DNA from 2 places in the Pararhodospirillum photometricum DSM 122 genome. Region 2 is predicted to be linked to the other one. Evidence: predicted binding sites of a transcription regulator. Region 2 holds the regulator's gene; the other holds the start of a gene.
The links. The regulator LexA, encoded in region 2, represses DNA repair genes until DNA is damaged. The targets are predictions, from matches to a motif close to ATGTTCTANTTTGGTTC.
Positions count from the first base shown of each region.

Region 1: the regulator LexA is predicted to act here: its motif matches at 2,968-2,984, upstream of recA (recombinase RecA).

Region 1 is NC_017059.1:1,669,006-1,675,366, reverse strand. Features, by position in the region: gene flhB (flagellar biosynthesis protein FlhB) at 1-423, shown strand, start outside; gene RSPPHO_RS07385 (hybrid sensor histidine kinase/response regulator) at 453-2,942, shown strand; gene recA (recombinase RecA) at 3,064-4,140, shown strand; gene RSPPHO_RS07375 (DUF2889 domain-containing protein) at 4,211-4,786, opposite strand; gene RSPPHO_RS07370 (HlyC/CorC family transporter) at 4,799-6,064, opposite strand; gene aroB (3-dehydroquinate synthase) at 6,226-6,361, opposite strand, start outside.
Region 2 is NC_017059.1:694,474-700,834, forward strand. Features, by position in the region: gene RSPPHO_RS03005 (nitric oxide reductase activation protein NorD) at 1-32, opposite strand, end outside; gene RSPPHO_RS03010 (CbbQ/NirQ/NorQ/GpvN family protein) at 77-895, opposite strand; gene RSPPHO_RS03015 (ribulose bisphosphate carboxylase small subunit) at 967-1,323, opposite strand; gene RSPPHO_RS03020 (form I ribulose bisphosphate carboxylase large subunit) at 1,357-2,775, opposite strand; gene RSPPHO_RS21425 (LysR family transcriptional regulator) at 2,909-3,496, shown strand; gene RSPPHO_RS21430 (LysR substrate-binding domain-containing protein) at 3,468-3,791, shown strand; gene lexA (transcriptional repressor LexA) at 3,834-4,559, opposite strand; gene trpC (indole-3-glycerol phosphate synthase TrpC) at 4,701-5,498, opposite strand; gene trpD (anthranilate phosphoribosyltransferase) at 5,495-6,361, opposite strand, start outside.

The DNA.
Region 1 (6,361 bases), 970 kb from region 2:
TTTACCCAAGACCAAAAAATGAGCAAGCAAGAGGTCAAAGACGAACACAAGAACATGGAAGGTGACCCCCAGGTTAAGGGGCGGATTCGGCAGTTGCGCATTCAGCGCTCGCGCGAACGCATGATGGCCAAGGTCCCGACAGCCAGCGTGGTTATTACCAACCCGACCCACTTCGCGGTGGCGCTCAAATACGATATGGAGTCGATGAGTGCGCCGGTTCTGGTGGCAAAAGGTCAGGATTTCATTGCGCGCAAAATCCGTGAAGTCGCCGAGGAGAACGAAGTGCCCATCGTTGAGAATCCCCCCTTGGCCCGCGCTTTGCACGCCGCCGTTGAGATCGATGAGGAAATTCCCCCCGACCACTACAAGGCCGTGGCCGAGGTCATCGGCTACGTGATGCGCCTCAAAAAGAACGCGCTGTAAGGGTCCGCCATGAGAAAGCCGGACGATGAGTGACGCGGGGCTGTCACGCGAGCCCGCCCTTTGGGGCGTGGGCGTTGGATTGGCGGGGAGCATTGCGGCGGGCCTATGGTCCGCTCTGGGAGGGGGGGGGCCGCTGGCCGGATGGGCCGCCGCCGCCGGGGGCGGCCGTGGCCTTGGGATCTCTGCTGGCCCTGGGCCGAACCTTGACGCTGTGGCGCATCCGCGCCGCTTGGGGCGAAGAGGCGCTCTTGCTTCTTGATGCCGAGGACGGACCACGCCAAGTGACCGACGCCGCCGGCCGGGTACGGCTGGCGAATGCGCAGGGCCGCGCCCTGTGGGGTGAGGCGGGCCCCCTGGGGTGGCTGCAAGAGCGGCTGCACGGCGAAATGATGGCCCACGACGCCCTGGATCGTCTCGCCGAGGCGGCGCGCGCCGGCTTGCGCGAGGAGGTGGACCTACCGCTCGCCGATCCCGACGCGCTGACCGGGGAGCCTGAATGGCTGCGGGTTTCGGTCACGCCAAGCCCGGATCGCCGCTTTCGGCTGTGGTCTGCTCGCGATGTCACCGCCCGGCGCGCTATCGACGAGGTCTTGCTGCGCGAGCGGGAAGAATTGGCCGACTTTTTGTTTTTTCTGCCGGTGGGCTTGTATTCCGCCGACACGGAAGGCCGTCTGCGCTACGTCAATCAGGCCCTGGCCCAGTGGTTGGGGCGCGACCCGGATGCCATGATGGGCATGGCCTTGCCCGCCCTCATGGACAGCGCTCCCCCGGAGCCCGATGGGGCGTGGGCTGGACGCCTGCGCTTTTTGCCGCTCGACGACCCGCCCTTCGATGCCGAGGTACGCCAATCGACCTACGACGACGCCGGCCAGTTGTGGACGCGTTCGGTGGTGTTGCGCCTGCCCAAGGGCGAGGGCGAAGGCGATGCGGCGGGGATGGCCGAGGGAGACTGGCGCCGGCGCCGTCCTTGGTTGTTCGACGGGGCGCCGGTTGGCATTGCCCTGACCGACCCCGAGGGCGCGATTGTGGATTGTAACGCCTCCTTCCTGGCGATGATCGGGCGCGAGCGCGATGGGGTGCTCGATCAGCCGCTGGCCGCGCTGGCGGTGCGCGATGATCGGGCCGACTTGACCGAGCAAGGGGCGCGCGTCTTGGCGGGCGGCCTGCCCCGGGCCCAGACCGATATTCGCCTGCTGCGCGGCGAGCGCGAGGTGTCGGTGGGGGTCTTCCTGTCGCCGATGACGGGGCGGCCCGAGGATCCGCCCGATGGTCTGGTGGTCCACCTGATCGACACCACCGAGCAAAAGAACCTGGAGCAGCAGTTCGCCCAGGCGCAGAAGATGCAGGCCATGGGGCAGTTGGCCGGCGGGGTTGCCCATGATTTCAATAATTTGCTGACCGCCATGATCGGTTTCTCCGATCTTTTGTTGCAACGCCACGGCATCGGCGACCCGAGCTTTGCCGATATCATGCAGATCCGGCAAAACGCCAATCGGGCGGCGAATCTGGTGCGTCAGTTGCTGGCGTTTTCCCGCCGGCAGCCCTTGCGGCCCCGCTTGCTCAACGTGATCGACGCCTTGTCGGAACTCTCCCACTTGCTGCGGCGGCTGTTGGGCGAGCGGGTCACGCTGCGCCTCGTGCATGGGCGCGAGCCCGGGTACATTCGGGTTGATCCCGGACAGTTCGACCAAGTGATCATCAATCTGGCGGTCAATGCCCGCGATGCCATGCCCAAGGGCGGAGTCCTGACCATCTCGACCCGCCACGAGAAAATTGAAAGCGAACTGCGCCAAGGGGCCGAGGCGGTGCCGCCCGGCGATTATGTGCTGATCGACGTGGTGGACACCGGCACCGGCATCAGTCGCGAGCACCTGGGCCGCCTGTTTGAACCCTTCTTTACCACCAAATCCGAGGGAACGGCCGGCGCTGGCACGGGCTTGGGGCTGTCCACGGTGTATGGCATCGTGCGCCAGACAGAGGGGTATATTTTCGTCGAATCCACCTTGGGGGAAGGGGCTCGTTTCTCCATCTATCTGCCCCGCGGTGAGGCCCCGGACAAGACCGCCGCGCGTCCGGTGGCCGTCAGTGGGGCCCCGGAGCCGTCCACACCGTCTCGCCGTGGTGGCGAAGAAGAAGAGGAGGCCCGCGACCTCTCGGGCAAGGAAACCATCTTGCTGGTCGAGGACGAGGATGCGGTGCGGGTGTTCGGGGCCCGGGCTCTGCGCAACAAGGGCTATACCGTCTTGGAAGCCCGCAGTGGCGAGGGCGCCTTGGATCTGCTGGCCGATGGCGCGCGGATTGATTTGTTGATCACCGACATGGTCATGCCCGGCATGGATGGCGCTACCTTGGCCGGGCGGGTGCGGGCCGAGCGTCCCGGCCTTCGCATCATTTTGATCTCGGGCTATTCCGAGGACGTGATCCGCGGCGATGTGGTGAACGCGCCCGATACCCATTTCCTGCCCAAGCCCTTCAGCCTGAAGGCCCTGGCCGAAAAGGTTCGCGAGGTGCTGGCTTAACCCTGTGTTCTTTGAATGTCTCCTTATGTTCTCATTTTGATCTTGAATCTCGGGGCAAAAAAGGTACCCTGTTCCCGGGTTGCACGGTCGCAAGGCGCCGTGGGATAAGGAGGCTGCGGAGATGTCGCAAAGCGTGTTGCGCCTGGTGGATAAGGATACCATGGACAAGCAAAAGGCGTTGGAAGCAGCCGTTGGGCAGATCGAGCGGTCCTTTGGCAAGGGCTCGATCATGCGCCTTGGGCAGCGCGAACGGGTGGTGGAAACCGAGTCGATCAGCACCGGATCCCTCGGGCTGGACATCGCGCTGGGCGTCGGCGGCTTGCCGCGTGGACGCATTGTCGAGATTTACGGCCCGGAAAGCTCGGGCAAAACAACCTTGGCGATGCACGTCATCGCCGAGGCCCAGAAAAAAGGCGGAAGTTGCGCCTTTGTGGACGCCGAGCACGCCTTTGACCCCCTCTATGGTCGCAAGCTGGGGCTCAATCTCGACGAGTTACTGATCAGCCAGCCCGATACCGGCGAACAGGCCCTGGAAATCGCCGACACCTTGGTGCGCTCGGGGGCCATTGATGTTCTGGTGGTGGACTCGGTGGCGGCCCTGGTGCCCAAGGCGGAACTGGAGGGCGACATGGGCGATTCCCATGTCGGCTTGCAAGCGCGCCTGATGAGCCAGGCTCTGCGCAAGCTGACCGGGACCGTGTCGCGCTCCAATACCTTGATCATCTTCATCAACCAGATCCGCATGAAGATCGGGGTGATGTTCGGCAACCCGGAAACCACCACCGGCGGCAATGCCCTCAAGTTTTATGCCTCGGTGCGCCTGGATATCCGGCGCATTGGCGCGGTCAAGGATAAGGAAGATATCGTCGGCAACCAGACTCGGGTGAAGGTGGTCAAGAACAAGGTGGCCCCGCCGTTCAAGGTCGTCGAATTCGACATCATGTATGGCGAAGGCGTGTCCAAGATGGGCGAAATCCTGGACCTGGGCGTCAAGGCCAACCTGATCGAAAAGTCCGGGGCGTGGTTCTCCTACAACTCGACCCGTATCGGCCAGGGCCGCGAGAATGCCAAGCAGTTCCTGCGCGACAACCCGGTCATGGCCGAGGAGATCGAAAACGCCATTCGGGCCAACGCCGGCCTGATCGCCGATAAGATGATCGGCAGCCCCGGCACCGACGACGCCCCGGCCGAGGAGTAAGGAAAAGAAAAGGCTGGGGAGGCGCGGCCTCCCCAGACCCCTCGGTCTTTTCCTTTGAACAAGGCGAGGCTTACACGGATCGCTGGGTCCTGGGGGTGTCAGGGGCGGGCGCTCGGTCTGGCCATTCGCGCGCTACCACCGGTCCATCGGCCCGCAGGGCATGGCAGGAGTCAATCAAGGCGCTGATCTGGCCCTGGGCGGCGTCTTGGCGCTCCTCGCGGGCTCGGTGCAGGGTTTGGAAGGCGGTGGTGGCCAGGGGCCCTAAAAGCTCGGTCAAGTGGGTGCAGCCCGCCCGTCCGCCCAGGCGGCGCCGGGCCTCGGCGCGAAAGCCGGGGCCGATGGTCAAGCCAACGAGCGCGCCGTAGGCCGAGGCAATGTCTGGGCAGCCACAAAAGGGGCTGGCATCAATCACCGCCTCGGCCGCGTGAATGGTTAAGCCGACGTCGATGGTCAGGCGCAGGCTCAGGTCGTGCACCGGGTCGCCGGCGTGGATCGTGCCGCGATCGTGGTTGGGGAAGCTGTACGCCTTGGTGTCGATCAGGCGGCCCTCAATATCCCACAGGCCATCGGATCGCTCAAACCCCTGGCAGTCGATGCGCCGGTGGTGCAAGGGCGCGCGCGGCGCCAACGGAGGGGGCAGGGGCATGGGGGACCTTTTTTAAGACGGCGTCAAAGGGGTGACGCGCAACTGAGACAAGCGATTGCCCACCCGCTTGGTGACCTCGAAGCGAAAGCCGTGAAACTGGAAGATTTCCCCCACCCTTGGCAACGACCGCGATTCCCGAAGGACTAGGCCGGCCAGAGTCGCCGCTTCCTCGTCGGGCAGGGCCCAGTCGAACTCGCGGTTGAGGTCGCGCAGCGTGACCTCGCCATTGATGAGAAAGCTGCCATCGGGCTGGGGCCGTACCCCGGCCAGCACGATGTCGTGTTCGTCGGTGATGTCGCCGACGATTTCCTCCAGGATATCTTCCAAGGTGACGATGCCCAGCAGGCTGCCGTATTCGTCCACCACCAGGGCAAAGTGTTCGCGCCGTTGGCGGAAGGCCTGAAGCTGGCTCCACAGCGTGGTGGTATCGGGCACGAACCAGGGGGGGGCGGCCAAGCGCTCGACGTTCAGGCTCTCCAAAGGCCCCCGGTGCCCCTGCACCGCGCGCAGCAGATCCTTGGTGTGCAGCAAACCGACGATGTTGTCCTGGCGTTCCCGCCACAGGGGGATGCGGCTGAAGGGGCTCTCCAGAACCAGGGTCACGATGTCAGGGGTGGACTGCTCGACGTCGATCGACATCACGTTGGAGCGGTGGATCATGATGTCCGAGACCGGCACGTCCGTGAGATCGAGAATGCTGTGCAGCATGGCGCGTTCGTCCCGGACTGCCTTGTCCGGGCTGTCGGCGGTGTGAAGCTCAATAGCGCCGCGCAATTCCGACAAGGCCAACGCGCCCCCGGCGTCCTGGGGGCGCCTAACTCGCAAAAGATGCAAAAGCCCCTTGACCACGCCTTGGAAAACAGTGGTGACGGGAAACAGCAGCCACGTTAGCACCGCCATGATCGGCGCCACGCGCAGGGCCAGCGGGTTGGTGTGGATCAGCGCATAGGTCTTGGGCAAAATCTCGCCAAAAATCAGCAAGACCACCGTCATGGTCACGGTGGCATAGGCGACGCCCGCTTCATCAAACAGCGTGATGGCCAAGCTGGTGGCCAAGCTGGAGGCCAGGATATTGACCGCCGTATTACCGATGAGGATGGTGCCGATCAGGCGTTCGCGCGAGCGCAGCAGGCGGTTGACGACACTGGCCCGGCCATCGCCATCGCGCTCCAACTCGTGCATCAAGGGGCGGGACGCTGCTGTCAACGCTGTTTCCGAACTGGAGAACAGGGCCGAGAGCACGATCAGAATCAAGACGACAATCAGGGTGACGGTCATGGCCTCAAGGGGGCGGGCGGGCGGGGCGGGACTGCCTCAATCTTAGTCGGAAAAATAGCGAATCGATACCTATTAAGCGAGGGAGGGAAGGAAGGCTGGGGAGGCGGGCCTCCCCAGACCCCTCCATTCCTGGGGGGCCCGCCTCCCCAGCCTTCCTTCCTTCACCCGCCCACAAAGGCCCGCACGCTCTCGCGCACCCTCTGCGGGTCAACCTCGCGCTCCAGAAACGCCCGCCCAATCCCCCGGGCCAAAACAAAGGTGATCCGGCCATCCGCCACCTTTTTGTCGTGGCCCATG
Region 2 (6,361 bases):
AGGAAGCCCCGATCTTCTTCAGAGATCTTCATGAGAGGCTCTTTACAATCAGGACGGGGAGGGGGCTGGGCGGCGGTCAGGGGGGGCTCCCAAACAGCGTGGTGAGGGCGGCGTCGAGCGTGTCGAGCATGTCGGGGTCGTCGGTCAGGGGACGCACCAAGGCCATCCGGCAGGCTTCGAGCGGCGAGACGCCTTGGGTGATGAGTTGCCCCGCGTAGACGAGCAACCGCGTCGAGATCCCCTCATCGAGACCGTGTCCTTTGAGGTTGCGGCTCCTTTCGGCCATCTGGACCAAGCGCTCGGCCAGCACCAGCGAGACGCCGCTTTCGTGACGCACAATCTCTGCCTCGATCGCTGCAGGCGGATAGCCGAAGACCATGCCCCCGAAACGCTGACGGGTAGACGTTTTGAGGTCCTTGGTCAGGCTCTGATATCCGGGGTTGTAGCTGATGACGAGTTGGAAATCGGGATGGGCCTCGACCACCTCCCCCTTTTTGTCCAAGGGGAGGACACGGCGGTGGTCCGTCAGCGGATGGATCACCACAGTGGTGTCTTGACGGGCTTCAACTACCTCATCCAGGTAGCAAAGCGCGCCGAGGCGGGCGGCAAGGGTGAGCGGTCCGTCTTGCCAGCGGGTGCCGTCTCGGTCGATCAGGAAACGTCCCACCAGATCCGAGGCGGTCATGTCTTCGTGGCAGGCCACCGTGATCAGGGGTTTGCCCAGCCGCCAAGCCATGTGGGCCACGAAGCGCGACTTGCCGCACCCGGTCGGTCCCTTCAGCATCACCGGCATGCGCACGGCGTGGGCGGCTTCAAACACGTCGATTTCATTGCCCACCGGGCAATAGTACGGCTCGCGCCGGAGGAGATAGGGCTCGCGTTGCGGCTCGCTCATCGTCGGGTCCTCATCGTGGCGAAGGAAAGTGGAGCGCCGGGAAGTCGTGGCGGCGCTCCTGGCCTTGGGGATCAGGAGGGACACGCGGCCCGATGGACGATCAAGGCGGTGCCCTGGCTTTGCTTGATCGTGTCGTATCCGATCAGCCGCACGTGATGCCCGGGATGGGCGGTCTTGCAGGCGTCGATTTCGCTCAGAATGCGATCGACATTGGTTTCGCCAAAAAGGGGCAGCTTCCACATATACCAGTAGTGGCTCCGGGCATGGTGCGGCTCGGTGTGTTCAATGGCCGGGTTCCAGCCCTTGGCAACAATATAGTCGATTTGCTTGCGAAGCTGGGCGGCATCCATTGGTGGAAGATAGGAGAACGTCCCCAATTTCCGACTGTTGGGATCCGAGAGGCTGGACGCATAATCTTGCAGGGTCATGATGTTTCTCTGAACTTGAGACGGTTGGGGGGCTTATTTGTGGGAAACGTCCAGGGTGTCTACGGTCTCAAACTCAAATTTTACTTCCTTCCAGGTCTCCATCGCCATTTTCAGTTCTGGGCTGTGGCGAGCCGCCGCCGTCAGGATGGCCTTGCCTTCGCTCTCCAGCGACCGTCCCTCGTTTCGCGCCTGGACGCAGGCCTCCAGGGCCACCCGATTGGCCGCTGCGCCCGCCGCATTCCCCCAGGGATGCCCCAAGGTGCCGCCGCCAAACTGGAACACCGCATCGTCGCCGAAGATCGCCAGAAGGGCCGGCATGTGCCAAACGTGGATCCCTCCCGAGGCGACCGGCATCACGGAAGGCATATGCCCCCAGTCCTGGTCGAAGAAAATGCCGCGCGACCGGTCTTCCTTGACGTGACGCTCGCGCATGAGGTCGATCCAGCCCAAGGTGGCGTCCCGGTCGCCCTCCAGCTTGCCAACCACGGTGCCCGAGTGCAGATGGTCACCCCCCAGCAGGCGCAGCAGCTTGGCCAGAACACGAAAGTTGATGCCGTGCATGGGGTTGCGATCGATCACGGCGTGCATCGCCCGGTGAACGTGCAAAAGCATGCCGTTGTTCCGGCACCATCGCGACAAACTGGCATGCGCGGCCCAGCCGATGGTCAGGTAGTCGCTCATAATGATCGGCGTGCCGATCTCCTTGGCGAACGCGGCCCGCTGATAGATGTCCTCCATGGTCGGCGCGGTGACGTTGAGATAATGGCCCTTGCGCTCTCCTGTCTCCGCCTCGGCCTTTTCGATGGCCTCCTGGCAAAACAAAAAGCGGTCACGCCAACGCATGAACGGCTGAGAATTGACGTTCTCGTCATCCTTGGTGAAATCAAGCCCGCCGCGCAGGCACTCATAGACAGCGCGGCCGTAGTTTTTGGCGGAAAGACCAAGTTTTGGCTTGATGGTGCAGCCCAGCAAGGGGCGGCCATACTTATCCAGGAGATCGCGCTCGACCTGGATGCCATGCGGCGGTCCGTCGCACGTCGTGACAAACCACAGCGGAAACCGCACGTCTTCCAGGCGTAGCGAGCGCACCGCCTTGAAGCCAAAGACGTTGCCCACCAGGGAGGTGAACACGTTGACGATCGAGCCCTCCTCGAAGAGACCCATCGGATAGGCAATAAAAGCGTAGAACGCCTCGTCATGACCAGGGACGTCTTCAATGGCGTAGGCCCGACCCTTGTAATAATCGAGATCAGTCAGAAGGTCGGTCCACACCGTGGTCCAGGTGGCGGTGGAGGATTCAGCGCAAACAGCGGCTGCCGCTTCCTCACGGGGCACTCCAGGCTGGGGAACAACCTTGAAACAGGCCAGAATGTCACTGTCTTTTGGGGTGTAATTCGGATCCCAATAGGTCTCCCGGTATTCCTTGACGCCGGCCTGGTACGTCTTTCCCATGGTTCTCTCCTCGTTGCCAACGATGCGCCTAAGAGGGGTGGGGCGTCGTTGGGCTTGACTTTACGAAGAGCTAACCATAAACAAAAATTAATTGATTTTATTTCCAGGATATACACTTGTTTATGGATCTCGCATGCACCTGACCTTGCAGCAAATGCGTTTGTTCGAGGCCGTGGCGCGGCACCGGAGTTTTACCCGTGCCGCGCAAGAACTCCATCTGACCCAGCCGGCGGTCTCAATTCAGGTGAAGCGGCTGGAAGAAAATGCCGGCAGCATTCTCGTCGAGCACATGGGCAAGCGTCTGTTTCTCACGCCGGCGGGGCATGCCGTTTACGAGGCGTGTGTCGATATTCTTGGGCGGCTGCGCCTGCTTGATCAGGCTCTTGATGATCTTCGCGCCGATGTACGCGGGCCCTTGGAGTTGTCGGTGGTCACGTCGGCGAAGTACATTATCCCCCCCCTCCTTGGGGCCTTTATTGCCGATCACCCCGCCGTGACCCCGCGCTTGATCGTCACCAACCGGGCCCGGGTTATCGAACGCCTTGCCGACAACCGAGACGATTTTGTCATCATGGGCCAAATCCCGCCGGAGCTGGAGGTTGAGGCCCATCCGTTTTTGGATAACCTGCTGATGATCGTCGCTCACCCCCCGCCATCCTCTCGTCGGGCAGCGCGGTCTTGCCGCCCCGGCCTTGGCCGGGGAGCGCTTCTTGGTGCGTGAACGGGGGTCCGGGACCCGCAAGGCGTTGGAACAGGCCCTCTCAGAGGCGGGGATTGCCTTAGCCCCTTATATGGAGTTGGGCAGCACCGAAGCGATCAAGCAGGCCGTGATGGCCAACCTGGGGATTTCTCTTTTACCGCTCAAAAGCATGGAACTGGAGCGGGAGACCGGGCGTTTGATCTGTCTCGACGTCGAAGGGTTCCCGTTGGTACGGCGATGGAATGTGGTCCATCTGAAGGGAAAAACCCTCTCGACGGTTGCGCGGACTTTTCTTGGCTTTTTGTTGGGGAACTAAAAAGTAAATCTGGGGAAGCGGGGCTTCCCCAGGCCCCTCCCTTCAATACTGGCGGATGATGCCAACAAGCCTTCCTTGGATCCGCACCCGGTCGGGCCCATGGATCATGGTTTTGAAGGCTTTGTTGGCCGGCTCCAGGGCGATGGAATCTCCCTTGCGCCGCAGTCGCTTTAACGTCGCCTCTTCTTCATCCACCAAAGCCACGACGATGGTACCGTTTTCGGCGGTGTCGCAGCGGCGCAAGATGGCGATGTCGCCGTTCAAGATCCCGGCTTCAATCATCGACTCTCCCTCGACGGTCAACGCGAAGTGTTCTCCTCCGCCCGTGAGCAAGGCGGTGGGGACGTCGATATGGGCGGTGGGATCATTGAGCGCTGCGACGGGAGTGCCGGCTGCGATCTTTCCCAAAAGGGGGAGGGTGACCGATGAGGCCGGTGTGGCTTCTGTGACCACTGCGGCGGGGAGCGACGGGGTAAAGTTTCCCTCGATCACTTTGGGCGAAAAGCGTGTTTCAGGATCCCGGGCGCGTGGCAGAGCCTCTTCCGGCACTTGATTGTCGGGCAGGCGCAAGACTTCCAGCGCGCGGGCCCGGTGGGGAAGGCGACGCAAAAAGCCCCGTTCCTCCAGTCCCTTGATCAGGCGATGGATCCCGGATTTCGATTTCAGTTCAAGGGCATCACGCATTTCGTCAAACGAGGGGGATACCCCGGTCGTGCGCAGCCGCTGATCGATAAAGGACAGCAGCAGGTATTGTTTGCGCGTCAGCATGACCGTGACTCCCTGGCGCGAGGAACTAAACGTGAATATGCTAAAAAGTTCTACTTTGGTTCCTGCTCAGGGTCAAGAAAAAAGGGGGGCAGGTGGCCCCCCTTCGCGTCGTCTTGGTTGAGCCTGCGCCCGCCTCCCCGGTTAGGGGGCGATCAGGGCCCGAGTTGCGGCTTCCACGTCGGGTTGCCGCATAAAATGCTCGCCAATAAGGAAGCGCCGAGCCCCCACGGCGCCCATGCGGGCCAGATCATCCCGGGTTCGCAGGCCGCTTTCCGCAACCAACACCCGGCCCTCTGGCAGCATCCGGGCCAGACGCTCGGTGGTGGTCAGGTCGGTGACCAGGGTTTTGAGGTTGCGGTTGTTGACCCCGATCAACGGGGTGGTCAGGCAGGCCAGAGCCCGCTCCATTTCTCCCTCGTCGTGGACCTCGGCCAAGACATCCATGTCGAGGTCATGGGCCAGGGCTTCCATTTCGGCGGCCTGGGCGTTGTCAAGGGCGGCGAGGATCAACAAGATGCAATCGGCGCCCATGGCCCGGGCTTCCAGCACCTGCCAGGGATCGATCATAAAATCCTTGCGCAAGACGGGCAGGGGGACCGCCGCCCGCGCCGCCACCAAATACTCCTCGGCTCCCAAAAAACGGGTCTCTTCGGTCAGAATCGACAAGCACGCCGCGCCAGCCCGGTGATAGGCTTGGGCCAAGGTCACCGGGTCGAAATCTGGCCGGATCAAGCCCGCCGAGGGGGACGCCTTTTTGATCTCGGCAATCAGGGCCCAGTGCCCGCGATCGGCCACCGCACTCAACGCCTGGGCAAAGCCGCGCGTTTGATCGTTGGCGTCGGCGATGTGCTGGCGCAAGACGGACTCGGGGCGCGCAAGGCGCCGACGCGCCACGCTGTCGCGGGTGTCGTTGCAAATGGCTCGCAGAACGTCGCTCACGATCCCGTCCCATTGGTTACCGCGACCATGCGCGTCAGGACATCAAGGGCCTTGCCGCTATCAATCGCCGCCTGGGCCTGAGCCGCCCCCTCGCTCAAGGAGCTTGCCCGTCCCGCCACCACCAGGGCCGCCGCCGCATTCAGCACCACGATATCCCGGTAAGGACCGGGCTGCCCCGCCAGCAAGGCCCGCACCGCGTCGGCATTGGTGGCCGGATCGCCCCCCTTCAGGTCCTCGGGTTTGGCCACGGGGAGGCCCGCATCACCGGGCGTAATGGTGAAACGACGAACCACACCCGCCCGGTACTCGGCGACCAGGGTTGGTCCCGTGGTGGTGACTTCGTCCAGGCCATCCGAGCCGTGCACGACCCAGGCCCGTTCGGCGCCCAGACGGCCCAGCACCTGGGCCAAGGGTTCCACCCAGGTATCGGCAAAAACCCCCATCAGCTCAAAGCGAGCCCCGGCCGGGTTGGCCAGTGGCCCCAGGAGGTTGAACAAAGTCCGGGTTCCCAGTTCCCCGCGAACCGGCGCCACATGCTTCATGGCGCTGTGGTGGCGCTGGGCGAACATGAACCCGATGCCTACCTCCCGCAACGAGGCCTCGACCCGGGTTGGCTCGGCCTCCAGATTGATCCCCAGAGCCGCCAGAACGTCGGCCGAGCCGCTCTTGGAGGAGGCCGCCCGGTTGCCGTGCTTGGCCACCGGCACGCCACAGGCCGCCGTCACCAGGGCGGCGGCGGTGGAGATGTTGTAAGTCCCGGCACAGTCGCCCCCGGTGCCCACCAGATCAATGGCGCCCTCGGGGGCGGTGATCGGCGTTGCCTTGGCCCGCATGATCCGAGCGGCGGCGGTAATTTCCTCCAC